Linked DNA regions of Sinobacterium norvegicum. The protein of the gene in region 2 binds, or shares a complex with, the protein of the main gene of each other region. Links are inferred from orthologs where the notes say so. Each region holds a gene or a part of one and is shown on either strand. Other genes may lie near its edges. The genes, in order: dapF and rppH.

The links.
Region 1: the proteins of rppH (region 2) and dapF are in contact, whole or in part, in a solved structure (PDB 5YGU), measured with the Escherichia coli proteins. The link is inferred for Sinobacterium norvegicum from one-to-one orthologs.

What each region holds. Positions count from the first base shown.
Region 1 is NZ_CAKLPX010000002.1:103,401-118,205, reverse strand. Bases 5,743-8,563 are described here. They hold dapF (diaminopimelate epimerase), read left to right. Parts: upstream 5,743-6,648; coding sequence 6,649-7,479; downstream 7,480-8,563. Other genes in these bases: xerC (tyrosine recombinase XerC), read left to right, coding at 8,485-8,563; L9P87_RS09505 (DUF484 family protein), read left to right, coding at 7,593-8,468; lysA (diaminopimelate decarboxylase), read left to right, coding at 5,743-6,635. Also shown: argH (argininosuccinate lyase), read left to right, coding at 1-226; L9P87_RS09545 (lysophospholipid acyltransferase family protein), read left to right, coding at 300-869; L9P87_RS09540 (tyrosine-protein phosphatase), read left to right, coding at 978-1,901; L9P87_RS09535 (VanZ family protein), read left to right, coding at 1,916-2,248; L9P87_RS09530 (GGDEF domain-containing protein), read left to right, coding at 2,418-3,512; L9P87_RS09525 (DUF3187 family protein), read right to left, coding at 3,536-4,558; iron donor protein CyaY, read right to left, coding at 4,614-4,934; LPS translocon maturation chaperone LptM, read left to right, coding at 5,209-5,337; more of lysA, read left to right, coding at 5,391-5,742; more of xerC, read left to right, coding at 8,564-9,429; L9P87_RS09495 (HAD family hydrolase), read left to right, coding at 9,426-10,151; L9P87_RS09490 (hypothetical protein), read right to left, coding at 10,148-10,414; L9P87_RS09485 (ammonium transporter), read right to left, coding at 10,678-11,913; glnK (P-II family nitrogen regulator), read right to left, coding at 12,011-12,349; L9P87_RS09475 (TorF family putative porin), read right to left, coding at 12,446-13,180; L9P87_RS09470 (accessory factor UbiK family protein), read left to right, coding at 13,683-13,922; L9P87_RS09465 (YifB family Mg chelatase-like AAA ATPase), read left to right, coding at 14,028-14,805. UniProt on the Escherichia coli protein: Involved in the succinylase branch of the L-lysine biosynthesis and in the biosynthesis of the pentapeptide incorporated in the peptidoglycan moiety. Catalyzes the stereoinversion of LL-2,6-diaminopimelate (L,L-DAP) to meso-diaminopimelate (meso-DAP).
Region 2 is NZ_CAKLPX010000004.1:57,346-72,154, forward strand. Bases 11,985-14,809 are described here. They hold rppH (RNA pyrophosphohydrolase), read right to left. Parts: upstream 13,731-14,809; coding sequence 13,239-13,730; downstream 11,985-13,238. Other genes in these bases: ptsP (phosphoenolpyruvate--protein phosphotransferase), read right to left, coding at 11,985-13,239; L9P87_RS14865 (histidinol-phosphatase), read left to right, coding at 13,935-14,597; L9P87_RS14870 (class I SAM-dependent rRNA methyltransferase), read right to left, coding at 14,650-14,809. In the rest of the region: L9P87_RS14795 (acyltransferase family protein), read left to right, coding at 1-1,771; L9P87_RS14800 (tetratricopeptide repeat protein), read right to left, coding at 1,857-3,209; L9P87_RS14805 (energy transducer TonB), read right to left, coding at 3,221-3,826; L9P87_RS14810 (ExbD/TolR family protein), read right to left, coding at 3,826-4,233; L9P87_RS14815 (MotA/TolQ/ExbB proton channel family protein), read right to left, coding at 4,247-4,777; L9P87_RS14820 (MotA/TolQ/ExbB proton channel family protein), read right to left, coding at 4,777-6,165; L9P87_RS14825 (DUF3450 domain-containing protein), read right to left, coding at 6,167-6,949; L9P87_RS14830 (dihydrofolate reductase), read right to left, coding at 7,299-7,805; L9P87_RS14835 (DUF3010 family protein), read right to left, coding at 7,888-8,316; L9P87_RS14840 (thymidylate synthase), read right to left, coding at 8,424-9,218; lgt (prolipoprotein diacylglyceryl transferase), read right to left, coding at 9,245-10,063; L9P87_RS14850 (sulfite exporter TauE/SafE family protein), read right to left, coding at 10,091-10,885; more of ptsP, read right to left, coding at 10,945-11,984. UniProt on the Escherichia coli protein: Master regulator of 5'-end-dependent mRNA decay.

The DNA.
Region 1 (14,805 bases), on a different replicon or contig from region 2:
TGAAGTGGTCGGTAAATCCGTTGCCTATGGCCTCGAGAGCGGCAAAGACTTGTCTGATATGACACTCGAAGAGCTTCAGGTGTTCTCCGATACTATTCAGAGCGACGTCTTTGATGTGTTAACACTCGAAGGCTCCGTCGCCGCCCGTGACCATATAGGCGGCACAGCACCCAATCAGGTACGCGCAGCCGTCGCCCGTGCTAAAACCTTTCTAGCGCAGCGTTAAACCACGCGCTATTGCTCCCGATAATCGCCGAGCCCTGGCTCGGCGATTATCCACATAATAAGAAGTTGAACCCATGTCTTATCAACTCCCCCCCTCTGTCCCCAGCCAGGGCAATCGATTGTCACGTTGGTTCTTCCGCAGCCTTTTCAAAGTCTGTGGCTGGCGTCTTAAAGGCACGTTGCCCGACCAGCCCAAGGCAGTTATTGCCTTCGCACCTCATACTTCCAACTGGGACTTCCCGATTGCTATCTGCATCGTGCTAGCTCTGGGTTTGCGTATTCGTTATCTCGGCAAGGCCAGCCTGTTTAAGCCCTACTGGGGTTGGCTGTTCCGTGGCCTCGGCGGCATACCGATAGATCGCAGCCAAACCAACGGTATCGTCGAGCAAATGACTGAGGCCTTTGCCAGTCATCAGCAACTGATATTAGCCGTCGCCCCCGAGGGCACCCGCAGCCAAGTCAGCCACTGGAAAACCGGCTTTTTGCATATTGCCAAGGCCGCCGATGTGCCGGTATTTGTCGCCACGATGAATTATCAAACCAAGACCATTACCATTGGTCAGCAATACCATATCGATGATATCGAGCAGTCACTGGCAACCATACAACATGACGTGTCGCAGTTGGTCAAAAAGAATCCTTAGAATTCAATCTATTAACAGCGCTGCCAGCGAGTGACATAATTTTCACTTGCCGTACACCATACGTTTATTAACAATGGTGAGTAAGAATAAATACGGCAGGTTAAAAAGATGAGTTCACTCCAGCGCACTAAACGCCTCCTCTGCACCGCAATCACCCTTGCCATGTTGATCATACTGACTGGCTGTGGCGGCACCGAGGCTGACAAGCCGGCAAACCAACGTGCAATTCCCAGCGAGCTGCCTGCAGGTCAACGTGAGGCTTTCCGCAGGCTACCGCTGCAAGAGGCCAGTAACTTCCGCGATCTCGGCGGCTACCAAACAACAGACGGGCGCGAGGTACAGTGGGGTAAACTGTATCGCTCCGATTCACTGGGGCAGTTAACCGATGAAGATCTGCACTATCTGCAGCGCCTACATTTACAGCAAATTGTCGACTTTCGCTCCGACATTGAGCGCCAGGCTGAACCCGACCGCGTCCCCGATGGCACCAAATTGGTAATCCGAAAAATCACCGTCGAGGGCACCGACATCCATGCCATGCAGGCACAAATCACCGATGGCACCTTTGGCGACAACGACTTTGCCGCCATGCTGGTCGACGCCAACAAAGCCTTCGTCAATAAATTCACGCCAGAATTTAAAGGCTTTATTCACAGCCTGACCAATGCCGACAACCTCCCCATGGTCTTCCACTGTACGGCGGGCAAAGACCGCACAGGCTTTGCCGCGGCGATGGCGCTCATTGCCGTCGGTGTTCCTGAGGCCACCGTCAAGAAAGACTTCCTGCTGACCAACCAATACACCGAGGATGTTATTAACAGTCGTATATGGATGATCCGTATTGCCAGCTTATTCCGCACCTCTGCCGATCAGGTCAGGCCGCTGCTCGGTGTCGAGGCGCAATATCTACAGGCGGCATTCGACACCATTAATCAGCAGTACGGCAGCATGGATAACTACTTGGTTAAAGGCCTGGGCGTCACCCCAGAGGTGAGACAGAAACTACGCGACAATTTACTGGCTCCGCAATAGTGGTGCGGCACGGTATGGATAAAAAGATAACAACCTGCGCAACTTTACTGTTCGCCTTATTTATCATCTTGCTATCGCTTACACCGGTGAACAGCCATACCGTCGAATCCTGGGACAAGGTTTTCCACATTATCCTCTATGCCTTTTTTACTGCTCTGAGCTACCCCTTAGCCAACAATGTAAAACAGTTTTACTGGCTCTGTTTTGCCGTTTTTATATTTGGCGGCACGATCGAGTTCGCCCAATCATTCATCCCCGGCCGAGTGATGTCAGCATACGATCTACTGGCTAACACTATTGGTATTATGCTAATAATAATGATCACAAGAAAAAGATGGCTTGCCTAACTATTGGCGAAAGGCGTATCAACGGGCGTACTGGCTCACAGTTTTACAAAATTTTAAATATTCTATCTGTCACTACTACTTACAGTTGAAGCTTTACGGTATCTTGCCGGCAACTTAAAAAAGCAAAAAAATTTGGGTAGCGAATACCCTGCAGGCTGAATAAGAAATCATGGAAGATTTACTCGGGCCCTTGGTCAACACCGATGAGGCAACCAAAAAAAAATCACGAAAGCGTTCGATTCTGATCGCCTGCGCCGGCTTTTTATTAATACTATTCGTCAGCATACCCTTTGTCTTTTATCATGCGATTAACATGACGACCAACACCTGGCTTTTTGCCTTCGGCATTACCATTCTCGTCTGGTTCTGTCTCTGGCTCAGCGTCCACTTTGGACTGGATCAGCACACACGAAGCATCGATCCACATTTTTTGATTCTTCCCGCCATGTGCTCTAGCCTACTGATTTGCCTGTATATTTACATAGCACCAGAACTGCGCGTATTGGTGCTGGCCGGCTGGTTTGCCGTCCTATTATTTGGCGCAGGACTGCTGGGGTTTAAACAGGCATTCTTATTGAGCAGCTTTACCGCCTGCTGTTATCTGGCTACCGTAGCGCTGCTGATCAACAAGGGGAGAGGGCTGTCGTTAGAATATGAGTTTTGGTTACTGATGCCGCAATTGACATTCTGGTGTTACGGCGCCACCGTACTTGAGCGACTTAAACGCCACCGCAGCGAGAACATTAGGCTACGACTCCAGTTAAGAGAAATGGCCCTGTTCGATGCCCTTACCGGCCTGGCTAATCGTCGCATGGCTGACCTTTTTTTGACCGAGGCTTTGCAACAAAATGACGGTCAATTATTCTATGTCGCCATGGTAGACATCGATGGTTTCAAAGATATTAATGACGATTATGGTCATGCTGTGGGTGACGACCTGTTAATTGATATTGCGAATATCATCAAGCAACAACTATCCCATCACGATTTCTGCGCCAGGCTCGGAGGCGATGAGTTTGTTGTTATTTTAAAGAAGACCAATGCAGCGGGTGCAAACACGGCGCTGAATAATATTCGCAAGGCCTTTAACCGTCATATCAGCCAACATAATATCTGCGCACAGGCCCAAGTTTCGTTGAGTATCGGCGTCACAGTCAGTGAAGCAAACGCCACCAAGTCGCTGTTATTAAAACGAGCCGATGAACAACTGTACAAGGCCAAACAAGCCGGTAAAAATCAGCTCTCAGCCTGCCTCAGTGACTAACGGCTCAGCACATCGACCTGAGATTATTCGCCACCTCGATACTTCAGCCCCAACTGGAAAACCACATCGCTGGTGCTATCGACCAGTATATCCTCGACCACGGCAACATCAATTACCCAGTTTGGCGTCAGCCCGATACTGCCACCAACGGTAAACTGTAACGACTCTTTCATCGGTGCCAGATCACTGTCGTACAAGGCGCTGTGACCGTCGAGCTGCACCTTTAGCGCCAGCGCACTCAAACACTGCCAACTCAGCCCGGCACCACCGTAAAGCGAAAAAGCCTCTCTTTCCTCAGCTAACACAGTCCCTTGGTCGGCCACCAACACTCCGCCGGCGAGGTGATAAGTGAGGCGATAACTTTCAAACCAACGCCGACTACTGTGACTCATCCCCAGCGCCAACTCCGTACCGCCACTGCCTAACAGTTGGTCATCGTCACCAGTCGGCAGCTTTAAGGAGGCAGACACCGCCGTGGCGTCGACGTCATCGGATACCAACTGCCAAGCCAGCGTCATACTCACATCGCCGATACCACCGCCACTCTCCAGCATCTCGACGGTCTCACCGCCAACCCGGCTATAACGGTAAGCTAATTGATCCTGTGGAAACAGCTCTCGGTTACTATTGGGCAGGTTAAACGTGTCGTGCCAATCCTCGATGAAACCATCGAGGCTACCGCCGTCATGACTGAGATAGGGCAGATCGACACCAAGCTGCCAGCGCTGGCCAAACGCCTGACTGCCCCGGCGCCAGCGCAGTGTCGTCCGATAGCTTTCGCCATCAAGCCAGACTGCCTCGCTGTCACTTGACTCATAGGCGAAGTTATTGGCCAGCTCGGCGTTAATCGACCACTGAGACTGTCCATTGGCGAGCAGTTTTGCTGACTCCATCGCCGGTAAGCCAGTAATGGCAGCAAAGGGAGAAAGATCAGCCTGCAACATCGGTTGATTTAATATCTCACTGGCCGACGCCGAAGTGACAAACCCAGCCGCTGTCAGCATTACCAAAGACGACGCGAGTCGATAGACATTTTTTTTGATCACACTTAAACCCTGTCTTATTGTTATTCAGCTTAAATTTGACGGCGAAAGACGCGACTTAATTCAGGCTGACAGCCTCTCCCACCTGCTCTAATGTCACCCGAGCAAACAACACCGCCAGCGAATCGCCACTGCGACTACACAGCCACTGCTCTGCATCACTATCATAACCGAAGTGGTAGCCGCCGCTCTTTGCCGCCATCCACAATTCCTGATTGGCGATCTGGCGAGAGAAAATAATGGCACTGCCGTTTTCGCAGGTCAGGGTCAATACGCCGCCGTTTAGCTCGCAATCAATGTCGAGCTCACTGTCATCAACCGCATCTTCGATGCCTTCAATCGTCTCTTCGACCAGCTCTTGATATTCAATTTCGTTCATTTTGCTACCAACTGTTTTTGGTGTGTCCGCTGTTTATCGCTTCGATTTTATACTTGTTACCGCCGATAGGTGACAATTTTCTGGCAAATTCGCTATCAGCAACAGTGATTTGACCATAAACCGAGCAGTTTGCTGTGGTTTTTTTCCCCAAAGGGTTGGGTTGGCCCACTTCTCACCGCTATAATGGCTACAACTTAAATTTAATAGAGAGACACCCGTCCACAGGGCTGGTGCTATCTGACGACGTTGATGCGGTCATTTTCGCCGCTCATGGATGCATACTATGCGACATCTTTTGCTCATTTCCGCTATCGCCTTGATTCTCGCTGGCTGCGGTCAAAAAGGACCGCTGACATTGCCCGACAGCCATGCTGCTTCCAGCTCCGTTATCAGTAGCCACTGACTCTAGCCAGCCTTGCTGCGCTAACCGGGATCGTCTACGACAAAGAGATTGTCATGACTGCATTTAATTACGCCAACGGCGAACTGTTGGCCGAGAACTGCCCGGTACAACACCTGGCCGAGCAACACGGTACCCCGCTGTACGTTTATTCACGCCAGGCTTTTGAAAACAGCTACTTAGAATATGCCAACGCCCTCGGCGACAGTGGCATGACCTGCTATGCAGTAAAAGCCAACTCCAATATTGCCGTGCTCAATGTCTTGGCCCGCCTTGGTGCCGGTTTTGACATTGTCTCTCAGGGCGAACTACAACGCGTACTGGCGGCCGGCGGCGATGCCTCACGGGTGGTTTTCTCCGGCCTTGGCAAGACCCAGTCTGAGCTGTTATTTGCCCTGCAAGCCGGCGTTCACTGTATCAATCTTGAATCCGCCGCCGAGCTTGAGGCGCTGGCAGAGGTCTGCGCCGAGCACGGTGTCGAAGCCAAGGTATCGCTGCGGGTAAACCCCGATGTCGACGCCAAGACTCACCCCTATATTTCTACCGGCTTAAAAGAAAACAAGTTCGGTATTGATATCGCCATCGCCGATCAGGTCTATCGTCGCGCCCACCAACTCGACGGCATTACCGTGGTCGGCATTGACTGCCACATCGGCTCGCAATTGACCGAGACCAAGCCCTTTTTGGACGCCCTCGATCGCGTACTGATTCTGGTCGACCAACTGGCCGAGGAAGGCATTGTCATCGAGCACCTCGACTTAGGCGGCGGCCTCGGTGTTTGTTATCAAGACGAAACACCACCAACACCAACAGAGCATGTCAACGCCATCAAAGAGCATCTCGGTGACCGCCCCCTGAAGCTGATATTTGAGCCCGGCCGTTCAATCGCCGCTAACGCAGGCATACTGGTGACCAAGGTCGAATACCTTAAGCCCGGTGAACACAAAAACTTCGCCATTATCGACGGCGCCATGAATGATATGATCCGGCCCAGCCTTTACAGTGCTTGGATGGACTTGCAGCCTGTGTGTCAGCGCAATAACACTGAAACCAAGGTGTGGGATGCTGTCGGTCCAGTCTGCGAGACCGGCGACTTCCTGGCCAAAGACCGCGAGTTGGCCATTGAGGCCGGCGACTACCTCGCCCTCTTCGGTGCCGGCGCCTATGGCTTTACCATGGCCTCAAATTACAACACCCGTGGCCGTGCCGCCGAGGTGATGGTCGATGGCGACAACAACTACGTTATTCGTCAGCGAGAAAACTTCGACGATATGGTTCGCGGCGAGCAGCTGCTGCCTTAATAGGATAATTGATATGCTATTAAAATTTACCAAGATGCACGGCTGTGGCAATGACTTTGTCGTTCTCGATCTGATCACTCAGCGCCTCAATATTAACGAGGAGATTGTCCGTCAGATTGCTGATCGCCGTTTTGGTATTGGCTGCGATCAAGTGTTAGTTGTCGAGCCACCGCAACAGCCAGAAATCGACTTTCGCTACCGCATCTTTAACTGTGACGGCTCTGAGGTCGAACAGTGCGGTAATGGTGCCCGCTGCTTTGCCCGTTTTGTTCGCGAGAAGCGCTTAACGGCCAAACAACGTATCAGCGTCGAAACAAAATCCGGCGTCATTGAGCTGGTGACCACAGACCACAGTGAAGTGATTGTCGATATGGGTGTGCCTGTCCTCGAGCCAGAACATATTCCGTTCCAGGCTGACAGCCAGGCAATCAGTTATGACCTCACCATTGCTGACCACACCATTCAAGTTGGCGCTGTCTCGATGGGCAACCCTCATGTGGTGCTACAGGTTGGCGATATCGACACCGAACTGGTTGAACAGCTCGGGCCGCTACTGGAAATCCACCCACGTTTTCCCAAGAAGGTGAATGTCGGATTTATGGAGATCGTTAGCCGCTCGCAGATTAACCTACGCGTGCATGAACGCGGTGTTGGCGAGACGCTGGCCTGCGGCACCGGTGCCTGTGGCGCGGTGGTCAGCGGCATACAGCGCGGGATGCTCGACAGTGAAGTCACGGTTAACTTACCCGGCGGCAGCCTGCACATAGAGTGGCAGGGCGAAGGCGAGCCAGTGCTCATGACGGGGCCCGCCGAGACCGTTTTTGACGGTCAAATTCACCTTTAAACAGTAGGCTCGGCACGAGCGCAGCCGCTCGGCCGAGGCTATACTCAGACCAAGCTCGCAAAATAGTCATAACAATCAGAATAATATTCAAATTTTGACCCAGCTGTGGTTAGATGAAATGGGCGAGTCTAGGCCGTGCCGTTTCTATAAACCGTGCTACTCTAGCCCTACCAGCCAAGGTGATGCGTGCAGGTTATTTAACCTCTGCTAAATCGACAACCAACAGGATAACCGGCCGCAGGCAGATCGAGGATCAACCTTTTATGAACGTCCCCACCGACAAAACAACGCGCGCTGACAATGATGAGGCCATCACTGCCGAGCAGGTCACCGAATACTTAAAACAACATCCTGACTTTTTTATTCTCAACGACGAATTAATCGCCAACCTATACCTACCCCACGACGAGGGTGAGGCTATCTCGCTTCAGCAGCATCAGGTGACAACACTGCGTCAGCGCAACGAGAATATGCGTCAACGACTACTGTCATTGCTCGACGTGGCAAAAGAAAATGATCAGCTGTTTAACCGCACCAAAAACCTGGTTCTCGCCCTGCTCGATGCACAGGACTTAGATCACGCCGTCAGCATTGTTAATCACAGCCTGACCACAGACTTCAATGCCGATTTTTGCGCCCTTACTCTGTTTGGCAATACCGAGCGTTATCAATATTGCAGCGCCCGTGTAGTCCCTGTTTTCGAGGCTCAACAACAGGTCGGCCACCTGCTGCGTAGCAGTCGAGCCGTCTGCGGTGTTTTACGCCCCAACGAGCTTGAATTCTTATTTGAAGACGACGCCAAACTGGTTGGCTCTGCCGCCGTCAGCCCACTGACCTATGGTAATAATATAGGTGTTTTAGCGATTGGCAGTCGCGATGAAAACTACTTCCGCTCCAGTATGGGCACACTGTTTCTCAGCTATGTCAGCGAAGTACTCAACCGCACACTGCCGCGATTTATGAATCAATATGAGAAAAAATCGGCTTAATCATTCAGGAAAATCTATGAGCAGTGAGCGCACCAATTCGGTCGGCAATGAATCGGACAACAGCACTATTAATACCGCCATTACTGCGTATCTCGATTACCTCGCTCTGATCAAGCGATCTTCACGTCACACTGTCGCCGCCTATCGACGAGATTTAAGCAAGCTCCAGCAGTACTGTGCGCAGCAAGCTGTTAGCGATCTTGCTGGTATCGATGCCGACCTTCTTCGTCGCCTTACGGCACAACTGCATCGTCAGGGCAACAGCGCCAATTCTATTCAGCGATTATTATCCAGCTACCGTAGTTTTTTTAAGCATCAGATTCGTCACAGCGCCTTGACCAGCAACCCCGCGCAACTGGTCAGCGCTCCCCGCAGTCCGCGCAAGCTACCCAAGTTGCTTGATGTCGATGAGAGTCAGCGCCTACTTGCCGCCGCCGAAGACGAGGACGAACTAGTCATCCGTGATCTAGCCATTGCCGAGTTACTGTATAGCTGCGGCCTGCGCCTCGCTGAATTAACGGCACTGGATATCCAGCATATCGATTTAAATGACCGACTGGTCACCGTCACCGGCAAGGGTAATCGAGACCGTGCCGTGCCCGTTGGCCGCCTGGCGATCAAGGCAATCAAACGCTGGCTGACATTTCACCCGGCCCCCCTCGACAGCCAACAACCACTATTTACCAGCCGCCGCCGCCGCCGCATCTCGCCCCGCAGCGTTCAGGCCAGATTAAAACTACTGGCCAGCAATCAACAATTGTCACAGCATCTTCACCCGCATATGTTGCGACACTCTTTTGCCACTCATATTCTCGAATCCAGCGGTGACCTGCGCGCCGTGCAAGAAATGTTAGGCCATGCTAATTTGAGCACGACACAAATCTACACCCATGTTGATTTTCAGCAGCTGGCCAAGGTTTATGATGATGCCCACCCCCGAGCAAAACGCCAACAACGATGAACGATCACTCCCCGATAGAAGTAATCAGCTTCGACCTCGATGACACCCTATGGCCGCTTCGTGCAACCCTTGAACATGCCGAGCTGGATTATTTTCGATGGCTGACCGAGCAGTGTTCTGCCTTAGCTGACCACCATAGCCTGCAAAGCATGCGTGAGTATCGGCAGCATTTTCTGCAGCAACAACCCGGGTTGCGCCATCAAATCAGTCAGCTCAGAATTGAATCAACACAACAGCTGCTGACAGACCTTGGCTGTCATGATGCTCAGGCCATCAGCCAACAAGGCTTCGATCGCTTTATTATCAACCGCAACAAAATCACCCCCTACCCCGAAAGTTCAGCCGTGCTGAGTGAATTGGCCCGGCACTATCGCTTAATCGCCATTACCAATGGCAATGCCGACGTGACGCAATCTGGGTTAGCAACATTTTTTGAATTTTGCCTGTCGGCGGAGCAACTCAATGCCAGCAAGCCAATGGCTGAGCCATTTCTCACCGCTCAGCAACTGGGTGGCTTTGGCCCTCATCAGGTGATACATGTCGGTGATCATTTACACCATGATATCGCCGGCGCCCAGCAACAGGGTTGGCAGGGAATATGGCTGGATCATAACCTAGGTCTCGAACGTGACGACAGCATCACCCCGGATGCGATTATTCATCATATTGGGCAGCTGCCACAGGCTGTCAGCACACTGGCCAACAAACTACGCCACGATTAAATGCTGCGACCACCGTAACTGTTGCCCGGTTTTTTTGGCGGGTCTGCAGTGACGTTTGGTGCAATGTGATTGATACAGCCACCGGCGCTGATAAAGGCCTCGATATCATCATCCATGGTCTGGCGGATACGGCGCCGGGAATCGATGGTTCTCGCTCTCGCATACTCTTCAGTACTGCCGATAAAATCCATATCGACATCGACTAATTCATTGCCTGCTGCTGGCTTGGGCGCTTTTTTAGCTGACTTAGTTTTAACCGCCATAATGCTCTCCGCAAAGGGCTTAAGCCCCTATTATTGTTATTTATTACGCAACAAGCCGACATCTACCTAATAAAATGTGTGATTTAAAACGCTTAATATTTATAGTCCAAAAGCCAACGGTTGTGCGAACCTATTTTTATAACGTTTTACACTTATCATCCGCTAAATCCACTCGGTTTTTCATAGCGACAAGGAAAATCAGACATAAAAAACCGCAGCCTAGGCCGCGGTTTTTTTATGCGATTATCGCGAGTAGCTGAAGCTTACTTACCGGTAAACTCAGGGTACGCTTCCATACCGCACTCAGATAGATCGACACCTTCATATTCTTCTTCTTCGCTGACACGAATGCCGATAATCACCTTCAGTGTTAACCAAACAACTGACGAGGCAATAAAGACCCAACCAAAGATGGTCGCAGCACCGATAAGCTGACCTGTGAATGAAGAATCGCCGTTAGTCATCGGTACAACCATCAGACCGAATAGACCAACCACACCGTGAACCGATATCGCACCGACCGGATCATCAATCTTGGCCTTATCGAGGGCTAGGATAGAGAACACGACCAAGATACCACCAACCGCACCGATCAATGATGCCTCAGCAGCTGTCGGTGTGTCTGGACCAGCGGTGATAGCAACGAGGCCGGCCAACGCGCCGTTCAGCGCCATGGTTAGATCCGCCTTACCGAATAGAAGACGAGCAACAATCAGAGCGGCAACAAGGCCAGTCGCAGCAGCAGCGTTAGTATTAAGGAAGACCATGGCCACGGAGTTAGCACTGTCGACAGAGGCGGTTGCCAAGACAGAACCACCGTTGAAACCGAACCAACCCATCCACAGGATGAAGGTACCCAATGTTGCCATCGGTAGATTGGCACCTGGAATTGCATTAACAGAACCGTTGACGCCGTATTTTCCTTTACGAGCACCGAGGAAGAGTACGCCGGATAACGCAGCGGCAGCACCAGCCATGTGGACAATACCTGAGCCGGCAAAATCTAAGAAGCCGAGCTCACCAAGGTTATATAGGCCGAATACATCGTTGCCGCCCCAGGTCCAGCTACCTTCCATCGGGTAGATAACACCAGTCATCACAACGGCAAAGGCTAGGAAAGCCCAGAGCTTCATACGCTCAGCAACAGCGCCAGAGACAATAGACATGGCAGTGGCAACGAAGACAACTTGGAAGAAGAAATCAGCCGATGGTGCGTAAGTGGCATTGTCTTCGGCACCCGGTGTATAACCGCTGCCTTCAATGCCTGTTAGGAAATATTCGCCGCCGTACATAATGGCGTAACCGCAGACGAAGTACATAATGCACGACGTGGCGTATAGCGCGACGTTTTTAGTCAAAATCTCAGTGGTATTCTTGGCGCGAACCAAGCCGGCTTCCAGCATGGTAAAACCAGCAGCCATCCACATAACAAGGGCACCACATACCAAGAAATAAAAGGTATCTAATGCATACTGTAATTCTACAAGTGTGTTTTCCATATCTCTAAGCCTCCACAGCTCAGCAACATCTCAAAAGTTATGTACCAGTGAGTGCTCGCCGCATGGCTATGCACCCCCCCAGGTCAAGCGCGAGCGGTTATACCGCTTCGTCGCCAGTCTCACCAGTACGAATACGAACAGCCTGTTCAAGTGCTGTTACAAAAATCTTACCGTCACCAATCTTGCCGGTATTAGCGGCTTTGGTAATGGCTTCAATAGTCTGTTCTACAGTACCGTCAGCGACAGCTACTTCGATTTTTACCTTCGGTAGAAAATCGACAACATACTCGGCGCCACGGTAAAGCTCGGTGTGACCTTTCTGGCGGCCAAAACCTTTTACTTCAGTCACGGTAATACCCTGTACACCGATCTCTGACAGCGCTTCTCGCACGTCGTCTAACTTAAAAGGTTTTACAATCGCGGTAATCATTTTCATGATTTCACTTCCTAAGTTTGTTTAATGAATTGTGTTGCATATAGTCGCCCTGAAATCAGGGCGACCACAATATAACACTGTTGTTAGTGCTTTATATTAAAGATCGAAGGCCATGTCGTAGGCAACTACGAACAGGGTTGCATCAGGAGCAACATCAGCCAAAGTGCCCGCGTCAGAGTTACGATCGACAACCTTACTAACTGTAAAGGTTAGGTTGTCGTTGAAGGCATAGTTCACGTCTAGGTGCGTGTAGTTAGCATCTTCGCCATCACCTTCGTAATCGGCGAAGTGCTGATAACCAAGAGTTGCGCCAAACTGAGCATAGCTATAACCCAGTGTTAGGTAGGCATCATCGTAACCGCCACCGGCGATTCTCTTGGTATAGCTACCTTCAACGCCGGCAAAGCCTAGCGTCACTATAACGTCGCTGCCGGTGTTGTCGCCGAACGGCTCGTCGTCCTGTTCAGGATATACATAGTTAGCGAACATAATGTCGGCGAAGAAATCACCCGTTTCAAATGTGTAGCCACCGTATAGGTCATACTCAGTACCAAGAGAGCCGTCACCAGACGCGCCCCAGACACCGGCGTAGAAGCCAAGATCGTGCGACCAATCCAAGCTACCGTAGATGCTGCCAGAACCTTTACCGTCAGAAAGGTTCAAACCGCGCCACAAGTAAAGGTTCGATACACCAACAGTGGCAGAAACATAGTTCGGGCCTTCGGCCTCTTCTTCAATTTCAACAACGGCAACTTCTTCTGCCATTGCAGGCATTACGCCTAGGCTTAATACTGCTGCAACACTGCTCGCTAGTAAGCTTTTTTTCAACATTTGGTTTCTCTCCAAGTTTATAGTTATTCATTTTGGTCTAATAGTTTGTTGCCTCAAAACGCCCCTTTTAAAAAAATCGTTTTAAGACTTGTACCAGAATACAGAGCAGGAGGCGTGCCAACTTATTAAATATTATTATTTATCAATAAAATAGCAGCTATTTATTAGTATTTGCCACCACCTAGCTACAACGTTGCGCACCAAATGGAACCGGATGCACCGCAAGCGCACAATTAAGGTGCGTTTTGCCTGTCGAATATTCTAGACAGGGATAATTTACCCTTCGGCGGCTAAATAACCAATACCTTTATAGGGGTTAATCATTAATTTTTGCTGTAATGGATAGGTTTTCAGGATTACCCTACTCTAGCCGTTGAATATATTGGCCACATGCATCCATTTGATGCAGCCTTATTCAGGTTTGCAGACAGCCCAATCGGCGATACACTAACGCCCCCTATACTTATCTATCATTAGCCTTCAACACTTCGGTGCCGCGACAATGTTAAACAACCAATTTATCGACGAATTCAGCCAGCAGCTCAGCCAGCTTCTTAAGGGAGCGCCTCAGCGACAAGACATCGAGAAGGCGGTGCATGCTGCCAGCCAGTCTGTCTTCAGCAAGCTCAACTTGGTCAGCCGAGAGGAATTCGACGCCCAAGCTGCTGTCCTGCAGCGCTCACGTCAAAAACTGAACGAGCTTGAACAGCAGCTGGCCGAGCTGAACGAAAAAATAAAGTAATACCACGATCGACGGATAGGTCTACGCTCTAGAGAGTGCGGCCAATGTTGGCCCCGCAGTAACAATACGTTTCGCTAACATCTAACGACAACCAAGGATGGTATTATGTCGCTGGCTATTGTGTATTCTCGCGCCAAGCTCGGTGTCGAGGCGCCCCTCGTGACGGTGGAAACCCATTTATCCAACGGCCTGCCCGGGCTCAGCATTGTCGGCCTGGCCGAGACTGCTGTCAAAGAATCGAAGGACCGGGTTCGCAGCGCCATTCTCAACTCACACTTCGAATTTCCCGCTCGGCGGATTACAATCAATTTAGCCCCAGCTGATCTGCCGAAAGAGGGCGGCCGTTTCGACCTACCCATTGCCCTCGGCATCCTAGCGGCCTCGGGGCAGATACCGCCGGAATCACTCAATAACTGTGAGTTTATTGGCGAGTTAGCACTCACCGGTGAGCTGCGGCCAGTACTCGGTGCCCTACCCGCTGCCATGCAGGCCAGCAAGCAACAACGCCAACTCATCGTCCCCTGCGACAACGGGGACGAGGCCTCCCGCCCCAGCGCGGCAGAAATCATCCCGGCTAAGCACTTATTACAGCTCTGCGCCCATTTACATGGCCGGGAGAAAATTCCGCCGCTGGAACATCAAAATGACGAGCAGCTGCTGCCGCCCGACTACCCCGATCTTAGCGATGTCAAAGGCCAGCCCCAGGCGAGGAGAGCGCTCGAGATTGCCGCCTGCGGCCTACATAACCTCCTGTTCTTTGGCCCACCAGGCAGCGGCAAGACAATGCTGGCCAGCCGGTTGCCCGGTATTTTACCGGCGCTCACCGAGAGCGAAGCGCTGGAGGTCGGCACCATCTATTCCATCGTCAATGGCGACCAGCATC
Region 2 (14,809 bases):
CCGCGAGGTCAATGAGCAGCAATTTAGCTATCGCGATTTCTGGGCGAGAAGGGCCCGGCGCATTCTACCCGCCTCAACGGCGATGATTATAGCGACACTGGTCACCGGCTGGTTTATTCTTTCACCCGCTGACTATGTTGAGCTTGCAGTATCCGCCAGAGAGCAGGCCTACTTTGCATCAAATTTCTTTTTCTCTTCCAACGCCGGTTATTTTGATGGACCATCAGAATTTAAACCGCTTCTTCATACTTGGTCTCTCTCCGTTGAAGAGCAATTTTATCTTTTCTTCCCATTATTTTTTATCACTGTTCACCGCTTTTTCCCCAAGCATAAGCGCGCTGCAATCATCCTATTACTGCTGCTATCGCTGGTCGTCAGCCTCGTTTTAATTAGCAGCCAGCCAACCTCAACGTTTTATCTACTTCATACTCGAGCATGGGAAATGCTGATCGGCAGCCTGCTAGCAATTGCTCCTATTAATTTAGCCATGCGCCAGCGGCCAATATTGTGTGAAGTTATTTCTCTGTCAGGTCTGATCACTATTGTTAGTTGCATCTTCTTTTATGACGACACAACTGTCTTTCCTGGAGCCGCAGCAATACCCCCTACCGTGGCTGTTGCCGCTATTATTTGGGCAAACAGCTACAGCAACACGTGGGTTAAACGGCTTTGCACCCTCCCCCCCGCTATCTGGGTCGGGTTAATATCTTACTCGCTATACCTCTGGCATTGGCCGGTGATAGCCTACACTCACTATTACCATGTTGGCGAATTCACTCTCGCGCTGAAACTCGGCCTTATTGCTGTTAGCCTTATATTGGCCTACCTGTCCTGGCGATTCATTGAAACGCCTTTTCGTCTGAAACAACTTTTCCCCAGCAATAACGCCATTTTAATAGCGGCAGCCATCGCGTTGATTGCCATCGCTGTTGTGTCACAGACTATCCGCAGAGACGGTGGTTATCCTGAACGACTACCCGAGCATGCCTTTAAGTTTGCCCAGGCATTATCCCGGAGCGATGATCAAAGACGTTGCGCCAACCTTACTAACAGCGCCATTCGGGAGGGCAACATCTGCCAGTTTGGCAACAACCAGGCTAAGCCAACGCTATTAATTTGGGGTGACAGCCATGCTGAGGCCTTGCTTGCGTCTATGAAAAGCGCCGCCGAAGAATCTAATACTGCGGTATTGTTTGCCAGCAAAAGTAACTGCCGGCCAATCCTAGTACCCAGTGAGCCGCATGGCAGGTGCCAACAATTTAATAACAGCATGTTTGCCTTAGCGAGCAACCATGGCATCACTGACGTATTATTGGTTAGCCATTGGAACCGTGCCAGCTATAACGCAGCAAGCTCCGATTCTTTGGCCAGTGCTGAACGCAACGAATTCAAACAACAATTTAATGCCACCGTAGATAAGCTACAAGCTCAAGACATTAGGGTTTGGGTTGCCAAGCAGGTACCGGTGCAAAATACCTTGGACGTGGCACATGAACTCACCAAGCTCGCGATGCAGGGGCTGCCTACAGATACCATCAACCTGCCCATTGCTGACCACCTTCACAAGCAACGCTATGTTAACAATGTCATTGATGCCAGTACCGTCAACGCCCTCGATCCAACACCCTATCTCTGTAGCGAACAATGGTGCCCTGCGGAAGAGAATGGCCTTGCCCTGTACAAAGATTCTGACCATTTATCGGCTCAGGGTGCCCTGAAGCTTGAGCCTATGTTCAAGCAGCTGTTTCTACAGATCAAACAAGCTAAATAAGGGGCTTATTTAGCAGATAATTTCGTCATAAAAAAAGGCGATACTGCCAAGCAGTATCGCCTTTTTATTGAGCGTTTAAGCGAGCTTAAACCTCCAGTGATGCCCTGCGATCAATTTCGCTTTGCAGGTACTTCAACCACTGCTCCTTCATGTTTTTACTGCGCTTATCATCGATAGACTTAAAGACTTTCTTGGCATCATCCAACTTGTTCTGGTTGAACAGTGCCATACCGAGAACGATCTGGGTATTATCTTTGCGTCGGATGCCGCCCTTCTTCAGCGCCTTACGCGCCGCGTCTGCCGCCTTACCGTACTGATCGTCATCGAGATAAACATTGGCTAGTCGCGCCCAGTTTTCACCCTTGGGTGACAGCTTTGCTGCTTTTTCCATCGCTGGAATAGCCTTGTCGACTTCCTGCGCGGCACGATAGGAGTTGCCCAGCACTTCGTAGTTCTTCGCCGTAGGCTCGATCTTCTTCTCTTTCATACCCTTTTCGATGACTTTCGCCGCCTTATAGGGAGTGTCAGAGCCGAGGAACAGATACGCCATATTGAGCAAGTCTTGCTGACGACTCAACATATTAGCCACATAAGCTGTCTCAAGAGCGATCAACTGACGTTTCTCGTTGTTAAGCTCACTGTACATACCGGAGAGCTGAACAAGGTAATCTTTCTTGGGCCAGCGACGAGTCAATTCCTCGAGCACCCAAGCGACCTTCTTCATATCGCCTTTCTCGTAATACAGTACACGCATCAGTAGATACCAGTTTTCCTTCGGCTCTTTGCCTTTGGCCTGGGTAATCTTCATCGCCTGTTCGATCTGGCTCAAGGCCTTATCGTAGTTCTTAGTCTGGTAATAAGCCTGCGCTAACAAGACGCGAGCCGTGGTGTTTTCGTTGGCCGTGGGCTCAACCTTAAACCAGTTTTCCAGCGTCTTAATGGCGTTCTTATAATCTTCGGTGACGAAGTACAACTGACCCATTTGGTATTTGGTGGAGTTTTCCATCGCCAGCGGGATATTAGGCGACTGCGCTAAAATCTTGCGGTAGGAATCCAATACCTTGGGATAATTCTCTTGGCTGTAATAGATAAAAGAATAGAAGTTGTACATCTGAGCAATTTCATAAGCGTTGAATTTGCTACTGCGGCCCTTGAGTTTATCGAGAACGGCAACCGCCTCTTTAAACTGCTCCGCCTCGGCATATTCCTGCGCCTTTTCTAACTGCTCGAAAACCTTGGCGCTCAGCGCCGGGGTCTTGCGGGTTTTTTCAGTATTCTTGGTTTTCTCCGCCGCCATTACCTGGCCGGGAAGACTCCCCTGATATCCGACTTCCTGCATCACCACGGGGCTGGCAACCTGCAGCAGTGACAACACCGCGCCGGTTGCAACTACGCGAGCCAACGGTCGAACCGGCTTTAAACATCTTGCAAGTTTCATAAGACCTCCCGTTACTTCTGTAGCTGATAGGTGAATTTGTTACGCACGCCCGGTACTTCTTGGGCCACACCATCAACAACACGCGGCTTGTACTTGAACTTCAAAGCAGCCTTGACTGAGGCGCGGTTGAAGATACTGCCGGGCTGACAATCTACCGGTTCAGGGTCGCGTATCGAGCCGTTCTTAGTCACGGTATATTCGACGATGCAATAACCCTCGGTACCACGCTCAGCGGCACGGCGGGGATAGATTGGCTGAACCTTTACAATTGGCAGATACTCACCATCGGCACTGGTCAAACCCTTCAAGCCCAACTTAACGTCAGCTTTGGGGGTAAAGGCCATATTCATGCCACCGATTTCAACGTCGATATCTTCAAGATCCGGCGTCTCAAGCTCGGGTGGTGGTGTCTCTGGGTCTTCTGGCTTATCAGCCTTTACTTCTTTGGTGCGAGAGTCTATTTCTGTCTCAGGCATGTCAATCGATGCAATCTTGGTCGGGCCTGAATCATCCAGTGGTGATTCAGAGAACTCGATCAGCGAGTACATGATGACAAATAAGCCGGCAGTCACCATGGCGCCGAGAGCGGCACCAATGGTTAAACGCATAATATTCATTAAGAGTCCTCCGCAGCTAGGGCAATATCGGTAACACCGGCTTCCTTAGCAGCATCGGTAATCAGTGCAAAAATCTCTGCAGTTGACTTCTTATCAGCCTGTATCACCACAGCACCCTTGGGGTTTTCTGCGTGCATACGCTCAATAATAGACTTAACAAAGCGTTTATCGACTTCTTTCTTATCTATCCAAATCTTATCGCTGGCGTTAATCGCGATAAGTATATTCTGGTTCTTGACCTGATTGCGGGTTTCCGCAGTCGGTCTTTCAACATCGATACCGGGCTCTTTAATAAACGAGGCGGTAACGATGAAGAAGATCAACATGATAAAGACAACGTCCAACATAGGCGTTAAATCAATCTGTTGCTCTGCTTCTGGCTTGCGAGCCGAAACGGACTTGGGCATAACAAAAACTCCCCTAGTGATCCGTGGTTAAATGGTCAGCCAACAGCTGATTTTCACGCTCTGCCACTTTCGCCAAATAAGTGTTAATGAAGACGCCGGACAGCGCCGCCACCATACCAGCCATGGTCGGGATAGTCGCTTTCGAGACACCGCCGGCCATAGACTTGGCATCGCCACCGCCGCTGACGGCCATGACATTAAACACTTCAATCATACCGGTCACGGTGCCCAACAAACCCAACAGTGGGCAGAGGACAACCAGTGCATTAATCATCGGTAGACTTTGATTAATATTGAGCGACACACGTGAAATCAACGCTTGACGAATGGCGTGGGCATTCCAGGATTTACGCTCTTGGCGGTTTTCCCAGTCTGACATTGCAGAGTCGATATCGGTTCGAAGCGCGGTACGGTAATACCAAATGCGCTCGAAGGCCAATGTCCACATGACCAAGGTCATGGCGGCGATCCACCAAAGTACGGGGCCACCAGACTCCATAAAAGCCATTAAACGAGTATAAGCATCGAGAATCGTGTAATACATTAGCCGTTCCTCAGTTCAGCCTCAGTATGCTCGGCAATAATACCGGCAGTCTGCTCTTCTAATACGTGGATAATACGCTTAGAACGGCTGGCAACCATGGTGTGCAACAATACGGTTGGGATGGCAACAACCAGACCTAATACCGTGGTGATCAACGCGCTTGAAATACCGCCGGCCATAGCCTTTGGATCACCGGCACCGAAGATGGTAATCGCCTGGAAGGTTAAGATCATACCGGTAACAGTACCGAGTAGACCCATCAACGGAGCAACCGCTGCGATGATTTTTAGGGCGCCTTGGTAGTTCTCTAAGCTCGGAATCTCTTTCAACACGGCTTCGTGTAGTTTCAATTCCAGCGTCTCGGTATCCATATTCGGGTTAGACTTGCTAACAGCCAATACGCGACCCAGAGGGTTGTTCTCTTTCACTTCGCTAGACTTCAGCTGCGAGGTAACCTTGCCGCTGATAGCCGTCAATACTACGATGCGCCAGATAGCTAAGATGAAGGCAACAATACCCAAGGCTGAGATGGCGTAACCAACATAGCCACCCTGATGCCAGCGCTCTTCAATAGACGGGCTGTTGATCAGCGCCGCTAGGAAAGAACCACCTGTTGGACCAGTGGGGTCAAGACCAACGGCGCTTAGACCATCGGTAGAGGTTGCTGCTTTTGCAGCCGCAGAGCGGACAGCGCCGGCAGGCTGACGTGCTAGCTGGGAAAGCTTGCCGTCTTCAAATTTAAGGTAGTTACCCTCTTCGGTGACAGCGTTAAAGCTACCGAAGCGAACCACTGGCTGCTCAACTTTGTCGCCATTAGGCATGGTAACGGTGGCGTCAAACTTGGCAACACGGCCCGATTCGATCATTTCGCGCTGTAGCTCAAACCAAAGCTTTTCGATCTCGGCAATGGTAGGCAGCTCATCGGAAGCGGTCATCTTGGCCACTAGACCATCGAGGAATACATCGCGGTCTGGATACTGAGCAGAGCTCAATGATACGTCGAAGTTTGAACGTGCATCACCGGCAGCAGAGGTTAGGTGGCCGAACAATTCGTTCAGTGTACCCTTACGCTCGTTGTAACGAGCCTCAACTTCAGTCACTTTCACTTCGTTTTCTTCAAACTGCTTCTCGCGAGTTTGCGAAACACCTTCGAGACGAGCAAGCTCAGCACGCGCTTCTTTTAATAGACGCTCTTGATTCTGCTTCTCTTTGGCGAAGCGAGCTTCACGAACTTTGTTTTCTTTGTTTTCTGCATAGCGACCAGATTCAACCTTCTTAAGCAGTTGATTCAGGGTCAGGTCGTCGGCAGCAAAACTACCGGCAGAGGCAACCAAGGCTACACTGGCAACAACGGCGGCAATGGATTTTTTCAATACTGATAATTTCATCTTACTTCGCGGCCTCCGGAGCAGCTACAGGGACAGTCATGATGTTGATAGAAGCTTGCTTCTTAGCAACACGCAGACCCTGACGGATAGCATTCTTATACTGGCTGTTATCTAAGGTAACCCACTGACGGTTTTGCTGATCCCAGGCACCTGATTGTTCAGCATCGGTGGTCTGATAAAGCAGACCGATACGACCAATACGCAGGATTTCTACGTCGCGAGCTTCGCCGTCGATTTCTACGCTGTCTTTATACGCTTCAATCTTACGGCCATATTCGTTTTCGATTTTGTAAGCTTCCAATACCTGACGGAATTTCTCAGCGTCGGTAAGGCTGGCTAGATCGAGATTGCCGCGCAAGAACTCAACACGCTGTTGGCGCTCTTCTAATAGGAAGGGAACATCCAGGGCTACATAATCATCGAGGGCGGCGATCATACGCTCTACCAATGGTAAGATTTGACGCTTAACCTCGGTTACCTGTTCGATGGAATTCTCAATGCTGTCGATACGTTTGTTCTGGTTATCGATTTGACGATCGAGGCGGGCGATATAGACCTTGAGGCCTTCTACCTGCTTTAGTACGTCTTTGTATTCTTGCAGACGGTCACGGGTTTGGTCGCTGATCTTGTCGATCTTAACTTGAGATTTTTGTGCAGCTGCGGTCTTGGCCTGTCCTACCTGGAATACTTTATCCAGATCATCTGCACCAACAGATTGAACCACCAACGCGCTTGCGGCTACGGATGTAGCAAGCGCTAACGTTTTGAATCGATGCATCTTCATAGATGTTCCCTTGGGTTATCTCACGAAATTTATTATTTACAACGTTACTGCAGGGGGGTTACTACTACAGGACGATTTTTCTATGAGTCGCATTCTAATAACTATACACCCTGTTAAGCAATGATCTTCGACAGGTGAAAAGCAAAAGGGTAGTGAGGTAACAAACTGAAGCGGAAAATACTGGAATCTACGTGGAATTGCGTATCAATATAGCGGTTTCGGTAACACCGATAGTTATGTTTTACATTTTTCGTAGTTATGTAGGTGGATAATTACGCATTGTTAAGCTATATGCCAAATACGCTGCGTCAGTATTTCTACTTACGTAACGTATTTGTTACCTTTATGCTCACGCACGAGTATAAAGGCAGAAACTGTAGTCATAGGGGTTGGGTCCCTCGGCGGCAAATCGCTCAATTGAGACCTGGTTCCACTGCGCCCAATCGAGCTCGGGGAAGTAGGCGTCCCCCTCAACGCTGTCACTGTGCACCTTGGTCAGGTATAGATTATCGGTATAGGGTAGCGCCTCTTCGTATAACTGCGCGCCTCCGATAACCATCACCTCGTCTCCGCCCTCGATGATAGCGATACTCTCGGCCATGGCCAACGCCTCGGCCAGACTGTGAACCACCTTTACTCCCTCTGCCTGATAGTCGCTGTTGCGAGTGACGACAATATTGGTGCGACCGGGCAACGGCCGGCCAATCGAGTCGAAGGTCTTGCGCCCCATAATAACCGGCTTGGCCATGGTGACCCGCTTGAAGTACTTGAGATCGTTGGGGAGATACCAGGGCAACTGATTATTACGGCCGATGACGCGGTTGTCTGCCATCGCAACAATAAGAGATATTTTCATAGCGTATTTCACAGGTGAGGAGTGGTCGTAGCGCTTCTGAATGAAGTGCTACGTCTGATACCGAGAGAGGTGTTCTCCCTTCTTACTTAGCCAACCAGCAACCGACATAGGCGGTGATAAAGGCCTGCTCTTGAAACATCTTTAAACCGGTATCGGCAAACAAGATGGGCATCGGCTGCTCTTTCAATTGAGCCTTGATCTCGGCGGCAGTAACAATCTCGACCGGCAGATCATCTATCAACTGCAGTGCCGCTTCCATTTTGAAACCATGGGCGCTGCCGGCAAACTTGCCCTTGGGCTGGCGCTGTTTGATCACGACTTTCTCGACGCCGTAGTCTTCCGCCAACTTCTTCACGGCGAACTGAAAACTGCGCAATTGCTCAGCACTGTTGATATCGACCAAATTCAACTTTCGCGTGCGGCAGTCTGGCAGGCCAAACAACTGGCCGGTTTGCTCAAGCAGACAAATATTTGCCTCATTAGCCTTCATCTCTATACCGAGAATTTTCATGCAAAACCCCTAATCAATAAATGGCGCCATTATAACAACATTAAGCCACAGCACACGTAATAGCGATGGCGGTAACCAATAAAGCGCCGTGTCTGTGTATTCGCCGCTTAAACGGCCACCTTGCCAGCAATATGTGGCTGGGCAACATAATCGACCAGCTCGAAATCATCGAAGGTAAAAGCGAACAAGTCCTTCACATCGGGGTTCATCTTGATTGTAGGCAGTGCCGTCGGTGTTCTGCTGAGTTGTAAATCAACCTGCTCCAAGTGGTTGGAATATAGGTGGGCATCGCCGAAGGTGTGAATAAAATCGCCAACCTCTAAATCACAGACCTGTGCCACCATCATGGTTAACAACGCATAGGAGGCGATATTAAACGGCACACCGAGGAATATATCGGCGCTGCGCTGGTACAGTTGGCACGATAATTTGCCGTCGGCGACATAAAACTGAAACAGGCTGTGACAGGGCGGCAGCGCCATATTTTCGACCTCTGCAACATTCCAGGCACTGACGATGTGACGACGGGAATCTGGGTTGCTCTTAATTTGATTAACCAGATTTTCGATCTGATCAATAGTGCCGCCATCGGGCGTTGGCCAACTGCGCCACTGATGGCCATAAACTGGGCCTAGCTCACCGTTTTCATCCGCCCACTCATCCCATATTTTCACCCCGTGCTCATTGAGGTATTTAATATTGGTATCGCCACTGATAAACCACAGCAACTCATGAATAATCGAGCGCAGGTGAAGCTTCTTGGTGGTCAACATCGGAAAGCCATCGGCAAGGTCGAAACGCATCTGGTAACCGAAAACACTGCGCGTACCGGTGCCGGTACGGTCAGACTTATCACCGCCGTTGTCGCGCACATGTCGCATCAGATCTAAATATTGCTGCATTATCGTTCCTTAAATTTAATCGGGCACTAGGCCGCTTTTGGCTTAGGAATTAACTGGTCGGCGTTACGCTTGTAGGCATACATCATCATCGCAATACCAATAAAAATCATTGGCAGCGACAGTTCTTGGCCGCGGCTCATCCAGCCAAAGGCTTCCAAGCCAAGATGGGCGTCGGGCTGACGGAAGAACTCGACGATAAACCTAAACAGACCATAGGTGATTAAAAACAAGCCAGAAACTGCCGCCCGCGGCCTCGGCTTGGCGGAGAACCAAAAGAGAATCACAAACATCGCAATGCCCTCCAGGCCCGCTTGATACAGCTGCGAGGGGTGCCGCGCCAGCTGCTCTGGGTCGGCAGGAAAGACCATTGCCCAAGAAACATCGGTGGGGCGCCCCCACAATTCTTGGCCAATGAAGTTGCCGATACGACCGAGGCCGAGACCGATAGGCACTATCGGTGCAATATAGTCGAGTAATTCAAACGGCTTGACCGCCGTTTTTTTGGCAAAGGCCCACATTGCGACAATGACACCGAGTAGACCGCCGTGAAAGGCCATGCCCCCCTCCCAAACACGCACCAACCACAGCGGGTCCGCCAGAAAGCGATCCATACCATAAAAGAACACATAACCTAAGCGGCCGCCGACGACGATACCGATGGCACAATAGAAGATTAAATCATCGACCTGCTCTCGCTCTGTCAGCGGGTAGCGACCGGTGGCTGCCCGACGACTGGCCACCCACCAGCCGCCGGCAAGACCAAACAAATACATCAATCCGTACCAGTGAACTTCCAGCGGCCCTAATGCAATGGCTACAGGATCAATTTGTGGGTAAGTCATCATAGCGTTTAATCACATCTCAAAGAGTTACTAAATATTTCTCAGTATAAATTGGCTGCCTATCAGCAACAAAAACAGCGCGAATACCTTTTTTAATTTTTCCGGCTCTAACCGGTGAGCCAGCTTGGCACCCTGGCGAGCAAAAATGGTACTGGTCAGCACAATACCAACAAATGCTGGCCAATAAATATAGCCGGTACTGTATGCCGGCAAGCCTTGCTCGCCCCAGCCCTGCACCATGCTGCTGGTAGCACCGGACAGCGCGATAGGCAGGCCGCAGGCGCTCGAAGTCGCCACTGCTCGTTGCATTTGTACGTTACACCAGCTAAAAAACGGCACAGAAATGGAGCCGCCGCCGATACCAAAGATCGCCGACACCCAACCAATCGCTCCTCCGCTGGCAAACAATAGCGGCGCGCTAGGTAATTCTCGGCTAGGGTTGGGCCTCAGTGACAGACCCATTTGAATGGCGACGATAATAACAAAGATTCCGATCGCAAGCTGCAAAGTTTGCCCCGATAAATGGTGAGCAAATTGAGCGCCAAGCCAGGCACCTAACAAAATGCCCGGCGCCATGCGGATAAACACCACCCAATCGACGGCACCTTTTTCATGGTGAGTCTTCACCGAGCTCAGCGAGGTAATCATAATAGTCGCCAGCGAAGTGCCGACGGCCAAATGGGTTAGCACCTCAGCCGACACCCCTTGCAGCGCGAAGGCAAAGACCAACGCAGGCACGATAATCAAACCACCGCCGACGCCAAATAAACCGGCAATGAGACCGGCAAAGGAACCCAGTAGTAAATAGATAACAATTGACATCATTGGTTCAAACTCTTTATGGCTTAAATCGATAATCAGCGAAAATTAGGCGCAAGGTGTATTCAATGCCTGTTGGGCCGTAGCAACTTGTTAATTCCCATCTTCTGCAACGCGCTATCGACATAGGACTCCACCTCAGAGGCGCACTCCATTCCCTGCACTCCCGCCCACAAGGCGTCGGCCTGATCTTTGCGCATGCTGCGCAATACTGATTTCACTCTGGGCAGGCTGCTGGAACTCATCGACAATACGTTATAACCCATGGCCACTAACAACACAGCCGTGGCGGGGTCACCGGCCATTTCCCCACAGATTGACACCGGCTTACCCGCCGCGGCAGCCGCCTGAGCGACTGACGCCAAGGCTTGGAGCACCGCAGGGTGATAGGCATTATACACCGATGAAACCCGCGCATTATTACGATCCACTGCTAGTAAATACTGGGTTAGATCGTTAGACCCCACTGACAAGAAGTCTACCTTCTTAGCCAAGATACCAGCCTGGTAAACCGCCGCCGGCACCTCGATCATCACTCCCACAGGCGGCATTCGACACACCACTCCCTCATCGGCTAATTCTTTGTGCGCCCGATGAATTAACGCCAACGATTCATCAAGCTCTCGAACACTGCTAATCATCGGCAGCAGAATTCGCATATTATTGAGGCCGACACTGGCCCGGATCATGGCGCGCACCTGAGCCAAAAATATCTCTGGGTGATCCAAGGTTACCCGAATACCTCGCCACCCGAGGAACGGATTATCCTCTTCAATCGGAAAATACGGCAAGCCTTTGTCGCCGCCGATATCGAGGGTTCGCATTGTCACCGGACGCCCTTTGAAGGCCTCCAGCTGGCGGCGATAAATAGCCACCTGTTCCGATTCCGAAGGGAAACGATCATGCAGCAGAAAGGACACCTCAGTACGATACAGCCCGACCCCCTCGGCCCCTCGCTCGATGGCGTGGTGTAACTCTGTTTCCAAGCCGGTGTTGGCCAACAATGGCGTGTGATGACCGCAAAGCGTTTCACAGGGCAGATCTTTTAAGGCCTCGAGACCTCGGCTGACCAGTTTCTCTTCCTGCAGAATCAGCTCGTAGTCGCGACGAATTTCATCGCTGGGGTTGGCCAGGACAGAGCCACTATAACCATCGAGAATCAACTGACAACTATCGAGCTGCGTATGCGGCAGGTCGACCACCCCCATCACAATCGGAATGCCCAGTGCCCTGGCCATAATGGCCACATGGGAATTACTCGAGCCCTTCACCGACACCAGGCCGATCAATTTTTCCTCTGGCACCTCAGCCAGCATCGAGGCAGTGATTTCCTCGCCAACCAAAATAGTATTGTCCGGGTATTCCGCCCGCTGCGCCTCTACCGCGCGCAGATAACTGATCACTCGGCGCCCCAGGTCCTTAATATCGACGGCGCGCTCACGCAGATAAGGATCATCCATTAAATCGAAGACCTTGGCGTGCTCGCGGACAGTTTTTGCCACCGCCCACTGCGCCCACTGTCCCTGCTCTATCTTGGCCACCACCTCGCCGCCAAGAGCCTTGTCGTCAAGCATGCTGAGATATACGTCGAATAAAGCCAACTCTTCCGGTCGCAGCTGGTTTTTAACGTTGCTCTTCATCTGCTTGATATCGCGGCGCACCATGGCCAAAGCCTTACCAAAGGCCAGGGTTTCCCCCTTGCTGTCCTCTGTCGCTCGGCGAGGTATCGACTTTAAATCAAGCTGTTGCGAGATAACCACAGCGCGACCAATGGCCACACCCAGGCCGCCTGCGGTACCCTTAAATGTTGTCCCTCGCAACGGGCTATCGACGCCGTCAATGGCACCGGTGGCCTCCGCGTGAGCAATAAGCGCCGACAACTGGGCGGACATGGTCACCAGAAAGGCTTCATCGGCCTCATCGAAGCGTCTTATTTCTCGCTGCTGCACCACCAACACACCAAGTACATTCCGGTGGTGAACAATGGGTACACCCAAAAAGGCGTGATAGGCCTCTTCGCCAAGTTCTGGAATCGGCTCAAAATTGGGGTGTTTGGAGGCATCTTCAATGTTGACCGTCTCCTCACGAGCGGCCACAAAACCTACCAAGCCCTTATCGACGGCCAGGGTGACCTTGCCCTTACAGGATTGGTTAAGACCCTCGGTCGCCATCAACTGATAGCGGTTAGTCTTGGCGTTGAATAAATAGACGGTACAGACTTCGGTGCGCAGCGCTTGCTGCACTCGATTGACAATAATATCGAGGACTGTCTGAAGGTCTCTGGCGCTGTTGACCTCTTGCACGATTCTGCGCAGATCGACTAATTTATTGCCCTCGTCCATCCTTGATGATTTTTTCACTACGCCCCCGCTCGATACAGCCGATAATGTCTCGGCGCCAGCTCTTTCATCGCCTTGCGATACACCTCTCGCTTAAACGAAATCACCTGGCCTAACGGGTACCAGTAACTGACCCAGCGCCAGCCGTCGAACTCTGGCCGCTGCTGACAACTGACATCGATCGACTCGTCCGGTGCCAACATCTGCAGCAAAAACCACTTTTGTTTTTGGCCGATACAAATTGGTGGTGAGTCATGCCGGATCAAGCGCTGCGGTAGACGATAACGCAACCATCCCCGCGTACAGGCCAATACCTTAACATCACTGGGCTGCAGGCCGATTTCTTCGCGCAACTCGCGGTACATTGCCTGCTCGGGAGTCTCTCCCTCACCAATACCGCCCTGAGGGAACTGCCATGATGTCTGGCCTACTCTTTTAGCCCACAGCACCTGACCGCGATGATTCGCCAGCACGATACCTACATTGGGTCTAAAACCATCAGCGTCTATCACCACCGCTCCTTTTTATCAGTGAATAATCAGCATATTAGCCATTCAATACTATAGCTAAACACAAATTTGTTAATGCTGCTATTGTTCCACAACTCAGGCCATTCACAAAACCCTCATTGAGCCTCTGTAAAATTGCCGGTATGCTTTGCGCCAATCAACAAGCGCACTGCAGTTCTATTACACCCGCTTTAGAAGGTACTCTCTGTGACTCTAGCTATTTTCGACCTCGACAACACCCTTATCTCCGATGACAGCGACCACCAGTGGGGCGAGTTTCTTATCGCCAAGCAACTGGTTGACGCCGAGGCTTTTAAAATAGCCAACGATCAATTTTACGAGGACTACAAGGCTGGCTGTCTCGATATAGTAAAATACCAAGAGTTTGCCCACGCACCACTGACCAAATACAGCCAGCAAGAGCTGGCCGAGCTGCACCAGCAATTTATGCAGGAGGTCATTGAGCCGTTGATTCTGCCTAAGGCTGTTGCCCTTATTGATCAGCACCGCCAGCAGGGCCACACCCTCTTGATTATCACCGCCACCAACCTGTTCGTCACCGGCCCCATTGCCGAGCGTCTCGGTATCCCCAATATTCTTGCCACCGAGGGCGAAATAATCGATGGCCGCTACACCGGCAAAATGCAGGGCACGCCCTGTTTCCAAGCCGGCAAAATCACTCGCCTGGATCAGTGGTTGTCTGAGCGTGATGAAGCAACTGCCGACGCCTATTTTTACAGCGACTCACACAATGATTTACCGCTGCTGGAGCAGGTCGACAACCCGGTTGCTGTAGATCCGGACGAGACACTCAGAGCCACTGCAGAGCAGCGCGGCTGGAAAATCATCAGCCTGCGTGACCAACAATAACAGACATAAAAAACGGCGCTGATAAGCGCCGTTTTTTTATGCTCCGCCGAAGTTAATCCGCCGGTAGAATTCTCGCCATTACCGTCTTAATGTATTCCGTCTCTGGTATAGAGGGGTGGATCGGGTGATCGCAGCCCTGGCCGAAACGCTCAAGTAACTGCGATTGGCGGTCGATATGACGAGCCGCGCCGCGGACCACGTCGGTCAATTTA